3 regions of the Roseovarius sp. MBR-78 genome follow, and region 1 is predicted to be linked to each of the others. Evidence: riboswitches for the same ligand, from Rfam matches in the RefSeq annotation. Region 1 holds a riboswitch; each other region holds the start of a gene.
What was found. Region 1 has a riboswitch for thiamine pyrophosphate ahead of thiC (phosphomethylpyrimidine synthase ThiC). Riboswitches for the same ligand answer to the same signal wherever they lie in the genome.

Region 1 (4,137 bases):
TGGGCCTGTCCAAGGACCGCGTGGCGATCACCGCCACTTTTGAGGGGTCCGATATCCTGATCTTCGGCGCGGTCAAGCGCGAGGCCCCGATCCCCGATATCCCGCTCGACGTGGTGATTACCGTGGCCGGGCCATCGCTGCCCGTGAGCGTGCGGCGCAAGGAGCGGGTTCTGGGCATCTGGGTCAATACCGACACGGTGGCGCTTGATTCCGCGCCCACATTCTATGCCGTGGCCAGCAGCGGCCCGCTCGAGCAGGTGCTGACCGATACCGAGGATTTGCGCCACCGGGTCTCGATCCCGCGCGCGATCCGCTCGGTCGGCGCGGCGAGCATGGCCGAGGATGTCGAGAGCTTTACCGACGCCCTGATCCGCATCCGCGAGCGCACGAATGCCTATCAGCTTTTGGAAAACAGCGTGGCGCTGGATGAGCAGACGCTGTTTCGCACCGCCATCAGCCTGCCCGCCAACCTGACCGAGGGGGCCTATCAGACGCGGATATTTCTCACCCGCGAGGGGCGGGTGGTGGCGCAGTTTGAGACGGTGATCGACGTGCGCAAGGTGGGGCTGGAGCGGTGGCTCTTTACCCTGTCGCGGCAGCAACCGCTGCTTTACGGGCTGATGTCGCTGGCCATCGCCATCGCCGCAGGCTGGAGCGCGTCGGCGGCGTTCCGGGTGTTGCGGCGGAACTGACGCAGATATGCTTACCCCGCTTATGCGGCGCTGCTCGCGTGCCATTGGCGGACCATCTCGGCGGCCGTGCTGTCCTTGGGGGCAAAATGGTGCAGCGCAGCGAGGCGGCGGCAATCGAGCGTGATGCGCTGATGGGCCTCGGGCGGGGCGGGGCGGGTCTCGTATCGCGCCCCCGCGGCCTGCGCCAGCGCGGTCATCGCCACCGGCACAGGTGCCGCGATGTTGAGCACATCCGGCAGCGGGTCGGCATGGCGGCAGAGCGTGGCCAGCACGGCGGCAAGGGTGGCGGGGCCGATATAGGAGCGCACCGGCCCGCCGCCATCGGCGAAGCGGTCGATCACCAGTGCGCCGTGCCCCCCCGCCACGTTGAGCAAGAGCGCATCCGCCCCCGCCACGTTGCCGATGCGCAGGCAGCATATCTCCATCCCGCGCGCGCGCCACGGCGCGCAGGCGGTCTCCATCTCGCGCTTGGCCGCGCCATAGGCGTTGACCGGGGCGGGGGGGGCATCCTCATCCATCGCCTCGCCCGCGCCATAGACCGCCGAGGACGACGCCAAAATCACCCGCGTGATCCCCGCCTGCGCGGCGGCGTCAACCGTGGCCTCGGCAATGGTGCGGTTGAGCGACAGGTCGCGCCCCGGCCCCGGCACCACCCCGGCAAGCGCCACCACCGCGCCAAAGCAGCGGCCTGCCCTGTCCGCATGGGCAAGAAGCGCCCCCGGCCCGTCGAGCGGATCCCAGCAGAGCGCGCCCGGATGGGGCCTGCGATATTGCGCGGTCAGCGCCTGCCGCCCTTGGGGCCAAGACCGCAGCACCATCCGCCCGACGCGGCCCGACGCCCCGGTCAGTAGAATATGGTCATCTGCCTTGGCCATCCATCGCCCTCTTTGCCCGCTGCGGGGCAGTGCCCGGCCCGAGAGGTGTAGCAATCAATCCGCGCGGCAGACAAGGCGCGGGTGCCGTCTTGTCCTGCCTTCGGTCATGCTCTAGCGTGATCCGTGCAGGGGAGTCCCGCCTTGGGGACTGAGAGGCTGACAGGTGGTGACACCGGTGACGCGACCCTTAGAACCTGATCCAGTTGATACTGGCGTAGGAAGCTAGGAATGGTCGTCTCCCCCGCGTGGGGTCTGCCATTGCGAACCGGGGGCAGAGTGCCCCCATGCCTCCCCGTCCACGGCTCATCTGGTCTCTTTGAAACCATGGCTCGAGGAGCACCAAAATGACCATCCTGACCACCCCCGCCGTGACCACCGGCCCCTTGCCCGCCTCGCGCAAGATTTACGTGGCGGGCGCGCTGCACGCAGATATCCGCGTGCCGATGCGCGAGATTTGCACCCACCCGACGGCGGGCGAGGCGCCCTTGCCTGTCTATGACAGTTCCGGCCCCTATACCGACCCCGAGGCTCAGACCGATATCGCGCGCGGCCTGCCCGCGCTGCGGCGCGGCTGGATCATGGCGCGCGGCGATGTGGCGGCCTATGAAGGCCGCCATGTGAGGCCTGAGGATAACGGCTTTGTCGAAGGTGACCGGCTGGTGCCGGAATTCCCGGTGCGCGGGCAACCCCTGCGTGGCATGGGCGGTGCGGCCCCCACGCAACTGGCCTATGCGCGCGCGGGCATCATCACGCCGGAAATGGAATTCGTCGCCATCCGCGAAAACCAGATGCGCGAGGCGGGTGCGGCACCGCGCGACGGCAACGACTGGGGCGCCAGCATCCCCGACCATGTGACGCCTGAGTTCGTGCGCGCCGAGATCGCGGCGGGCCGCGCCATCATCCCGGCCAATATCAACCATCCCGAGTTGGAGCCGATGATCATCGGGCGCAATTTCCTTGTGAAGATCAACGCCAATATGGGCACCTCCGCCGTCACCTCGTCTATGGAGGAAGAGGTGGAAAAACTCGTCTGGGCGATCCGCTGGGGCGCGGACACGGTGATGGACCTTTCCACCGGGCGCAACATCCACAACACCCGCGAATGGATCATCCGCAATTCCCCCGTCCCCATCGGCACCGTGCCGATCTATCAGGCGCTGGAAAAGGTGCATGGCGTGGCCGAGGATCTTACATGGGAGTTGTTCCGCGACACGCTGATCGAGCAGGCCGAACAGGGGGTGGACTATTTCACCATCCATGCGGGCGTGCGCCTGCACATGGTGCCGATGACGGTGGGTCGGGTCACGGGGATCGTGTCGCGCGGCGGCTCGATCATGGCCAAGTGGTGCCTGCATCACCACCGCGAGTCGTTCCTTTATGAGCATTTCGAGGAGATTTGCGACATATGCCGCCAATATGACGTGAGTTTCTCGCTGGGCGACGGGCTGCGCCCCGGCTCCATCGCCGATGCCAATGACGAAGCGCAATTCGCGGAACTGGAGACGCTGGGGGAGTTGACCAAGATCGCGTGGCGCAAGGACTGTCAGGTGATGATCGAAGGCCCCGGCCATGTCGCCATGCACAAGATCAAAGAGAACATGGAAAAGCAGCTAGAGTGCTGTCACGAGGCCCCCTTTTACACGCTCGGGCCACTCACCACCGATATTGCCCCCGGCTATGACCATATCACCAGCGGTATTGGCGCGGCGATGATCGGCTGGTTTGGCTGCGCGATGCTGTGCTACGTGACACCCAAGGAGCACCTTGGCCTGCCCGACCGCGACGACGTGAAAACCGGGGTCATCACCTACAAGATCGCGGCCCATGCCGCCGATCTGGCCAAGGGCCTACCCGGCGCGCAGCGGCGCGACGACGCGCTATCGCGCGCGCGGTTCGAATTCCGCTGGGAGGATCAGTTCAACCTGTCGCTTGATCCCGAAACCGCGCGCGATTTCCACGATCAGACCCTGCCCAAGGAGGCGCATAAGGTGGCGCATTTCTGCTCCATGTGCGGGCCGAAATTCTGCTCGATGAAGATCAGCCACGACATCCGCGCCGAGGCGCAGAAAGAGGGGATGGCGGCGATGGCCGAGAAATTCCGCGAAGGGGACGATCTTTACGTGCCGCTTGCCCCCGAGGCGGAGGCCTGAGACGGAAAACGCCGCCCGGTTGGGTCCGGGCGGCGCATCCTTGTCCCTCGTCTGAGACTGGCCTCAGGCGGCCAGCGCCTGCTTGGCCTGATCCACGATGGCGTTGAACGCTGCCGGTTCGTGCACGGCGAGATCGGCCAGAACCTTGCGATCCACCTCGACCCCGGCAAGCGCCAGGCCGTTGATGAAGCGCGAATAGGTCAGCCCCTCGTCATGGGCACGCACGGCGGCGTTGATCCGCTGGATCCACAGCGCGCGGAAATTGCGCTTGCGGTTCTTGCGGTCGCGCGTGGCGTATTGGTTGGCCTTGTCGACGGCCTGTGCGGCCACCTTGAAGGTGTTCTTGCGGCGACCGTAATAGCCCTTGGCTGCGGTCGTGACTTTCTTGTGACGGGCGTGGGTAACAACCCCACCTTTGAC
Region 2 (4,137 bases), on a different contig from region 1:
GCTGCCAGCACCACCAGCGCCTGCCACAGCACCAGCGCCAGTGCGGCAGAGGCGGCGATGGGCAAAAGGCGGCTCATGGCGCGCGATAGCCGGCAAGGGCGGCGTCGAAAAACGCGCGTTCCAGCCGCGTGGCATGGGCGAATGTGGCCTCGACGGCGCGCTGCTCCTCGGGCGAGAGGCCGGGCCAGACCGCATCGAGTTGATCCCGCAGATAGGCCACCACGCCCTCGAACCCGTCGCCGCTATGCAAGGCGATCCATTCGCCGAACCAGAACGGCAGATCGCGGGCCTTGTTCGCGTGTGGCGCGGCCCAGTCGAGATAGGACCATTCGGCCACCACCAGCACCGCGAGCATCTGCGCGTAACGCCCCGATTGCGCCGCCTGCTGCATCAGCCCCTGGAATTCGGCGGTGACGGGATGGGCCGGGGCGGGCGGTGCGGTCTCGCCGCCCAACGCCTCGATGGCGCGCAGGAAATAGGTATTCTCGGGGCCGCAGATCAGCCCGAGGAAGCGCGCGCCGGGGATCGCGTCGGGCAGGCTCGGCGCATGGGCGATGGCCGAGGCCAGAAGCCGCACGAATCCCTCGATGAAAAGGTGATCCTGCCGCAGATAGGCCAGCATACGCGCGTCAGACAGGGTGCCCGCCGCCAGTTGATCGGTAAAGGCGTGGCGCGTGGCGGCCTGCCAGTTGGCGGCATTGAGCGATTTCAGCCGGTCGGTGGGGCGCATGGGCGGCTCCTTCTCAGGCGGGGTCAGGCGGGGGCACGCAGGCGTGCGAGCAGGCGGCCCTGCACGGCGAGCGTTTCGGGATCATCGACCGGGCGGGGCACCGGGGCCGCGGGCGGGGCCACGGTCTCCAACCCCCCTGCGGTCAGGATATGGATGGCATGACCGAGGCGCGCGGCCTCCAGCGGATCATGCGTGACCAGAAGCACCGTGCGCCCGGCAAGATGCCGCGCGCTCAGCTCCTGCATCTGCGCGCGGGTGCCCGCATCGAGCGCCGATAACGGCTCGTCAAGCAGCACGATGGGGCGATCCTCCATCAGCGTGCGCGCCAGCGCCACGCGCTGTCGCTGCCCGCCAGAGAGCGCGTGGGGCCGCTTGTGGGCATGATCGGTGAGGCCGGTGCGCGCGAGGATATCGCGCGCGCGATCACGATCCGCCCGCGTGCCGCGCAACCGCGCCCCGAGCGTGATATTGCCCATCACATCGAGCCACGGCAACAGGTCTGCCCCCTGCGCCATCAGCGCCACGCGCCCGGTGACCGGCCCGCCGTCAGAGGCCGTGACATGGCCGTCGAACTGCGTCACCTCGTCGATGCCCGCCGCCAGCCGCAAAAGCGTGGTCTTGCCCACGCCCGACGGCCCCAGAAGGCAGGTGATGCGCGCCGCCGCCGCCTCGAGCCGCAGCGGGCCAAAGAGCGGCAGCCCGCCGATCCGGGCGGTGCCGTCGATGATGAGCGCGGGGGGCGCTGCGGGCATGGCCGCTCCTCGGACGAGGGCACGCAAAGGGCAGGGGGGGCGGGCCGTGAGCGGCATGTGCTCCGGCTGTCCGTTCCCTCCGCCGGTGCGAGCCGGATCAGGTTCGATGGGTCGGCGCGCGGCCTCTCAGCCCCGGTGAAGGGGCACCCCAACGGATGACACCCGAGGTAGCAGGCAGCGGGCCGCGTGGCAAGCCGCAGCGGTTCTCACCGATTCAGGGAATCTTAAACTCTGGTTGCCAGACTGTGCGCAGACGGATGGAGAGGGCGATGAACGGGCTTATCAATCGCGCGATAGAATGTTTCGTCAGGGACAGCTATGGCGACGCCCTGTGGCACGAGGTGACGGGCGGTCTCGGGATTGACGAGGCCGCGTTCGAGCCGCTGATGCCGTGCGACCCGGATGTGACGGCGCGGCTTGTCGCGGCGCTCTCGGCGCGGTTCGGGCGCGAGGCGGCGGACCTGCTGGAGGATCTCGGCACCTATCTCGTGGCGCAGCCGCGATCCGAGGCGGTCCGGCGGCTGCTGCGCTTTGGCGGGGTGGATTTCGCCGAATTTCTCGAATCGCTCGAGGATATCCCGGACCGGGCGCGGCTCGCCATGTCCGATTTCGATCTCCCCGCGATCCATCTGCACATGCAGGGCGCGGGGCTCTACCGCGTGGAGATCGGGCGCGCGGCGGGCGCGGGGCTGCGGTTCGGGCCGGTGCTGCTTGGTGTGCTGCGCGCGATGGCAGATGATTACGGGGCGCTGGTGCTGCTCGACTATCTTGGCTGTGACGCCGCGCGCGAGATCATCGAGGTGCACCTGCTCGACGCGACCTATGCAAGCGGTCGCGACTTTGACCTTGCCACCGCCGGGGCCGCGCGATGAATGCGCAGGGCGGCGGGCAGGCAAGGGCGCGGGCGGCGATACTCGATCGGTTCTGCCCCATGCATCTGGTGATCGGGCCGACCGGGCATATCCTTCATGCCGGGCCGACGCTCGCGCGGATCGTCGCGCCAGAGGTGATCTTGGGGGCGCGGTTTCTCGAGGTTTTCGAGATGACGCGCCCGCGCGGGGTGCAGGATGCGGGCGGATTGCGCGCGCTTGACGGGGTGCGGCTGCGCCTGCGGCTGCGCGCGCATCCGCGCTATGCGCTCAAGGGGCAGCTTTGTGCATTGCCGCCCGATGATCCGGGGGCGGGGCCGGGGCCGATGGTGGTCAATCTTGCCTTCGGCATATCGTTGGTCGATGCGGTGCGCGATTTCGGCCTCACTGGCGCGGATTTCGCGGTGACCGATCTGGCCACGGAAATGCTCTACCTGCTCGAGGCCAAGACCGTCGCGATGGAGGAATCGCGCAGGCTCAACCTCCGACTTGAAGGGGCGCGCCAGACGGCGCAGGAACAGGCGCTCACCGACACGCTCACGGCGCTGCGCAACCGGCGCGCCTTCGAGACCGTGCTGGCGCAGGCGGTGCAGGGGCAGAGGGCGTTTGCGCTTCTGCATCTCGATCTCGATTTCTTCAAGCAGGTCAACGATACGCATGGCCATGCGGCGGGCGACCTGGTGCTTGGGGTGGCGGCGCGGCGGATGGTGTCGGTGGTGCGCGCCGAGGATGTCGTCGCCCGTGTCGGCGGGGATGAATTCGTGCTGCTCTTGCCCGGTATGGAGACCGCGAAGGTGGTCGACAGCGTGGCCCGGCGGCTCATTGCCGCGCTGGAACAGCCGATATGCGACGGCGCGCGGCATTACCGTATCTCCGCCAGCATCGGCGCAACGCTCAGCCGCGATCACCCAGGTGCCCCCCCCGAGGCGATCATGAATGCCGCAGATCGCGCGCTTTATGCCGCCAAGGCCGGCGGGCGCGGCTGTCACAGGCTGCACCGCCCCGAGGATGGCGCGCCGACAGGGGCGGGGTGCCCGCCCCAAGGGCCGAAATGCGCTCAGGGGGCCGCGATGCGTTCGAGATAGGCCCAGACATCATGCGCCTTGGCCTCATTGCGCAGCTTGTAGGCCATCTTGCCGCGCGCCTCCGGATCATCGAGATAGTCGCGCAGAAAGGCGGTGGCGTCGCGCACATAGACCACGAAATCGGCCTCGTTCCAGCGCAGGCCGTGCTGCCCGGCCGCGACCATCGACGGCGAGTAGTTGAAACCCGGCACGCTGCCCGCGTGGCGACCGATCACGCCGAAAAGGTTGGGGCCGGTGCGCCCGCCGCGCACACGCGCCGTGCCGGTCTCGTCGATCACCGAGTGGCAGGCGGTGCAATCGCGGAACAGGCGTTCGCCGCGCTCGGGATCGCCCGCCTGAGCGGATTGGGCAGGCAGGGCCATGCCCAGGGCGGCGAACAGGAGGATCTCTCTCAGGGGGGGCATCGCGCGACATCTCCGATGTGGTTCACTGGGCCTCACCCCTCAAGGTGGCATATCGCGGCAGGCAGACAATGCGCACGGCCCCCCGATCACGCGCATGTCAGAAACCGTCACCGCGATGTGTGTGCCGGGGCCGCCCTTGGCGCGCGACAGGGGCCTTGTCAGAGCGCGGGCAGCCGATACATCCCGGCATTGGAGAAGGCGAGCGCGCCACCATCGGCCATCTCGTCGGAGAATCGCTCGGCGATGATCCGCAGCGCCGCCTGCCGCCCCCGTGCCACCAGCGCGCGGCGCGGCGGC
Region 3 (4,137 bases), on a different contig from region 1:
TGACGGCGCATGACCGGCCCCGATTTTAGCCATGAGCACGCCGCCCGCGCCCTTGGCCATGCCCGCATCGCGGGGGTGGACGAGGTCGGGCGCGGCCCGCTTGCCGGGCCGGTGACGGCGGCGGCGGTGATCCTCGATCCCGCGCGCGTGCCCGAGGGGCTCGACGATTCCAAGAAGCTCGGCGCAGGGCGGCGCGCGGCGCTTTGTGCGGCGCTCATGGCCTGTGCCGAGGTGTCGGTTGCCCATGCCACCGTCGCCGAGATCGACAGCCTCAACATCCTGCGCGCGGCGCATCTGGCGATGGAACGGGCCATTGCGGGCCTCGATCCGGCCCCCGAGATGGTGCTGATCGACGGCAATATGGTTCCGCGCGGCCTGACGCTCCCGGCGCGGGCGATCATCAGGGGCGATGCCGCTTCGCTCTCGATTGCCGCCGCCTCGATCGTGGCCAAGGAGGCGCGTGATCGCCTCATGCGGGATTTGGCGCAACAGTTTCCGGGCTATGGATGGGAGCGCAACGCAGGCTACCCGTCAAAGGCGCATCGCGACGCGCTCCTAAATCTTGGTGTGACCCCTCACCATAGGCGTTCGTTCAGGCCCGTCCACAATATCTTGTATCAAGAAAATAACTAACCTACTGATTCAAAAAAGAAATTGACCACGAATCAGCTTTGACTCATTGTTTTGCCAAGGATCAGAGCGCCCAAGGCGCCGGGACAGAGGCAGAAAATGACAACGAAAACCAAGGCAAAGGGCGCGCCCGCGCTCCCTCTCAACACGATTATCGCCGGTGATTGCATCGAGGTGATGAACGGCCTTCCCGAGGCCAGCATCGACCTGATTTTCGCCGATCCGCCCTACAATCTGCAACTGCGCGGCGATCTGCACCGGCCCGATAACAGCCAGGTCGATGCCGTCGATGACGCCTGGGACAGCTTTGCCAGCTTTGCCGCCTATGACCGTTTCACGCGCGATTGGCTCGCCGCCGCGCGGCGCCTGCTCAAACCCACCGGCGCGATCTGGGTCATCGGCTCGTATCACAACATCTTTCGCGTCGGTGCCGCGTTGCAGGATGCGGGGTTCTGGATTCTCAACGATGTGGTGTGGCGCAAATCCAACCCGATGCCCAATTTTCGCGGCAAGCGGCTCACCAACGCGCATGAGACGATGATCTGGGCCAGCCGCGAGGAGGGCGGGAAATACACGTTCAATTACGAGGCGCTGAAATCATTGAACGAGGGCGTGCAGATGCGCAGCGACTGGGTTCTGCCGATTTGCACCGGACATGAGCGGCTCAAGGACGAAAACGGCGACAAGGCGCACCCGACGCAAAAACCCGAGAGCCTGTTGCACCGGGTTCTGGTCGGCTCCACCAATCCCGGCGATGTGGTGCTTGATCCGTTCTTTGGCACTGGCACGACGGGGGCCGTGGCGCGGATGCTGGGCCGCGATTACATCGGTATCGAGCGCGAGGAAAGCTATCGCCGCGTGGCCGAGGCGCGGCTCCGGGCGGTGCGCAAATATGACAGCGAGGCGCTGCGCGTCTCGACCTCGAAACGCGCCGAGCCGCGCGTGCCCTTTGGCCAGCTTGTCGAGCGCGGGATGCTGCGCCCGGGCGAGGTGCTGACCTCGATGAACGGCAAGGCGGCGGCCAAGGTGCGCGCCGATGGCACGCTCGTGGCCGATGGCGTGAACGGCTCGATCCACCAGGTCGGCGCGCATCTTGAGGGCGCGCCAAGCTGCAATGGCTGGACCTATTGGTGCTTTCGCCGCGAGGGCAAGATCGTGCCCATCGACGTGCTGCGCCAGCAGATCCGCGCCGAGATGGCCGACCGCCCCAACTGATCCCTGCGTGCCGCCGGTGTCCGGGCACTGACTTGACCGGGCACCCTTGCCTTGCCCCGTCACTATTGGCGTGACGGGGCTTTTTTGTGCGGCCCCCTTGTTGCCGGTCGTGGGCGCTGTTACGTTTGTTTCATCCGTTGGGGTGCCCCGAAAACGGGGCTGAGAGGCCATCCGCCAACCCATCGAACCTGATCCGGGTGATACCGGCGTAGGGAACGGATTTCGGCACGCCCTCGCGCGCCCCCTCCCGTTCCCCGAAAGTCTGAGAGGAACGGTACATGGTCGCAACCGCATTGACGATCGCAGGCTCCGATAGCGGCGGCGGCGCGGGCATTCAGGCCGATCTCAAGACATTCTCGGCGCTGGGCGTCTATGGCGCAAGCGTGCTGACCGCCGTCACCGCGCAGAACACCGTGGCCGTCAGCGATGTTCACCCGATCCCCGATGCCACGGTCGCCGCGCAACTCGCCGCCGTGTTGGGCGATATCAGGGTCGATGCGATCAAGATCGGGATGCTGGGCGATGCCAGCCTGATCGAGACGGTGGCAGGGGCGCTGGCGGATTACCAAGGCCCCGTGGTGCTCGATCCGGTGATGGTCGCGAAATCCGGTGCGCGGCTCCTGCCCGATGCCGCGCGCGCGGCGCTCATTGCGCATCTGTTGCCGCGCGCCGATCTGCTCACCCCGAACCTGCCCGAGGCGGCGGTGCTTCTGGGCTGTGCCGAGGCGCGCGATGATCGGGCGATGCAGCAGCAGGGCGCGCGCCTGCGCGAGATGGGGGTGGGGGCCGTTTTGATGAAGGGCGGGCATGGCCGGGGCGAGACCTGCACCGATTGGCTGATCGGTGACGAGGTGATCCGCCTTGACGCCCCGCGCATTGCCACGCGCAACACGCATGGCACCGGCTGCACGCTCTCGTCGGCCATCGCGGCGGGGCTGGCACAGGGGCTGGACCTGCCCGAGGCGGTCAGCAACGCGCATAGCTGGCTCCACGCCGCGATCCGCGCCGCCGACAGGCTCGATATCGGCCACGGCCACGGCCCGGTGCATCATTTCCACGAGGTCTGGCCATGACCGGGGCTGTCACCATCCGTGGCGCAGGCGTCGTGGGGCTTTGCGTCGCCACCGAATTGATGGCGCGCGGCATCTCCGTCACCCTGCGCGATCCCGCCCCCGCCCCCGGCGCGCATGGCTGCTCTTGGTGGGCGGGCGGGATGCTCGCGCCGTTCTGCGAGGGGTTCAGCGCCGAAGAACCGGTGATGCGGTTGGGCCAGGAGGCCGCCGACTGGTGGCAGGCGCAGGGCGTGGAGGTGATCCGGCGCGGATCGCTGGTGGTGACACTCGCGCGCGACCGGCGCGAACTCGACCAATTCGCGCGCCGCACCACCGGCCACCGGCTGCTCACAGGTGCAGAACTGGCCGCGTTAGAGCCGCATCTCGCGGATCGCCACGACCGCGCGCTGTTTTTTGCAGGTGAGGCGCATATCGACCCGCGCGCCGCGCTGCTTCACCTGCGCAAGCGGCTGCAAGAGGCGGGCGCGCGGTTCGAGCAGACCGACGCGCCCGCCGATGGCCCGGTGATCGACTGTCGCGGCCTCGCGGCGCAGGACAGCCTGCCCGATCTGCGCGGCGTCAAGGGCGAGATGGTGGTGCTGCGCGCCCCGGATGTGACCCTGTCCCGGCCCGTTCGCCTGCTTCATCCGCGTTTTCCGCTCTATATCGTGCCGCGCGGCGACGGCGTCTTCATGCTCGGGGCCACGCAGATCGAGAGCGGCGACCGCTGGCGCGCCTCGGTCCGGTCGGTGATGGAGCTTTTGTCGGCGGCCTACGCGCTCCACCCCGCCTTTGGCGAGGCGGAGGTGGTGGAAATCGGCGTGGACGCGCGCCCGGCCTTCCCCGACAACTTGCCGCGCATCACGGCGAGGGGCGAGACGATCCATGCCAACGGCCTCTTTCGCCACGGCTTTCTGCTGTCGCCCGCCGTGGCGCGGATGACCGCCGCGCTGGTGATGCGCGAGAATGAAAAACCGGAGTTTGCCCATGAAGATCACGGTTAACGGCACCGCACAGGACACCGCCGCGCCGACCCTCGACGCGCTGCTGATCGAGGTGGGCCACGGCGGGGCCAAGGTCGCGACGGCGGTGAACGAACGCTTTGTTCCTGCCGCTCTCAGGCCGGAACAGAGACTGAATGACGGGGACCGCGTCGAGATCGTCGCCCCTCGGCAAGGGGGCTGATATGCCGGTTTTCTACGATATAGAAGTGACATCCCGCCTGATGCTGGGCACCGCG

Region 2: it holds a riboswitch for thiamine pyrophosphate, as region 1 does, so the genes downstream of both, ABIE58_RS09350 (ABC transporter ATP-binding protein) here and thiC (phosphomethylpyrimidine synthase ThiC) in region 1, are expected to answer to the same signal.
Region 3: it holds a riboswitch for thiamine pyrophosphate, as region 1 does, so the genes downstream of both, thiD (bifunctional hydroxymethylpyrimidine kinase/phosphomethylpyrimidine kinase) here and thiC (phosphomethylpyrimidine synthase ThiC) in region 1, are expected to answer to the same signal.

What each region holds. Positions count from the first base shown of each region.
Region 1 is NZ_JBEPPX010000005.1:133,579-137,715, reverse strand. Features, by position in the region: gene ABIE58_RS05775 (TIGR02186 family protein) at 1-692, shown strand, start outside; gene ABIE58_RS05770 (NAD-dependent epimerase/dehydratase family protein) at 713-1,567, opposite strand; TPP riboswitch at 1,685-1,805, shown strand; gene thiC (phosphomethylpyrimidine synthase ThiC) at 1,912-3,717, shown strand; gene rplT (50S ribosomal protein L20) at 3,781-4,137, opposite strand, start outside.
Region 2 is NZ_JBEPPX010000009.1:56,449-60,585, forward strand. Features, by position in the region: gene ABIE58_RS09340 (ABC transporter permease) at 1-77, opposite strand, end outside; gene ABIE58_RS09345 (TenA family protein) at 74-730, opposite strand; gene ABIE58_RS09350 (ABC transporter ATP-binding protein) at 754-1,482, opposite strand; TPP riboswitch at 1,540-1,643, opposite strand; gene ABIE58_RS09355 (heme NO-binding domain-containing protein) at 1,752-2,354, shown strand; gene ABIE58_RS09360 (diguanylate cyclase domain-containing protein) at 2,351-3,436, shown strand; gene ABIE58_RS09365 (c-type cytochrome) at 3,409-3,840, opposite strand; gene ABIE58_RS09370 (hypothetical protein) at 3,999-4,137, opposite strand, start outside.
Region 3 is NZ_JBEPPX010000004.1:164,192-168,328, forward strand. Features, by position in the region: gene rnhB (ribonuclease HII) at 10-633, shown strand; gene ABIE58_RS04875 (site-specific DNA-methyltransferase) at 730-1,845, shown strand; TPP riboswitch at 1,974-2,077, shown strand; gene thiD (bifunctional hydroxymethylpyrimidine kinase/phosphomethylpyrimidine kinase) at 2,124-2,918, shown strand; gene ABIE58_RS04885 (FAD-dependent oxidoreductase) at 2,915-3,901, shown strand; gene thiS (sulfur carrier protein ThiS) at 3,885-4,082, shown strand; gene ABIE58_RS04895 (thiazole synthase) at 4,084-4,137, shown strand, end outside.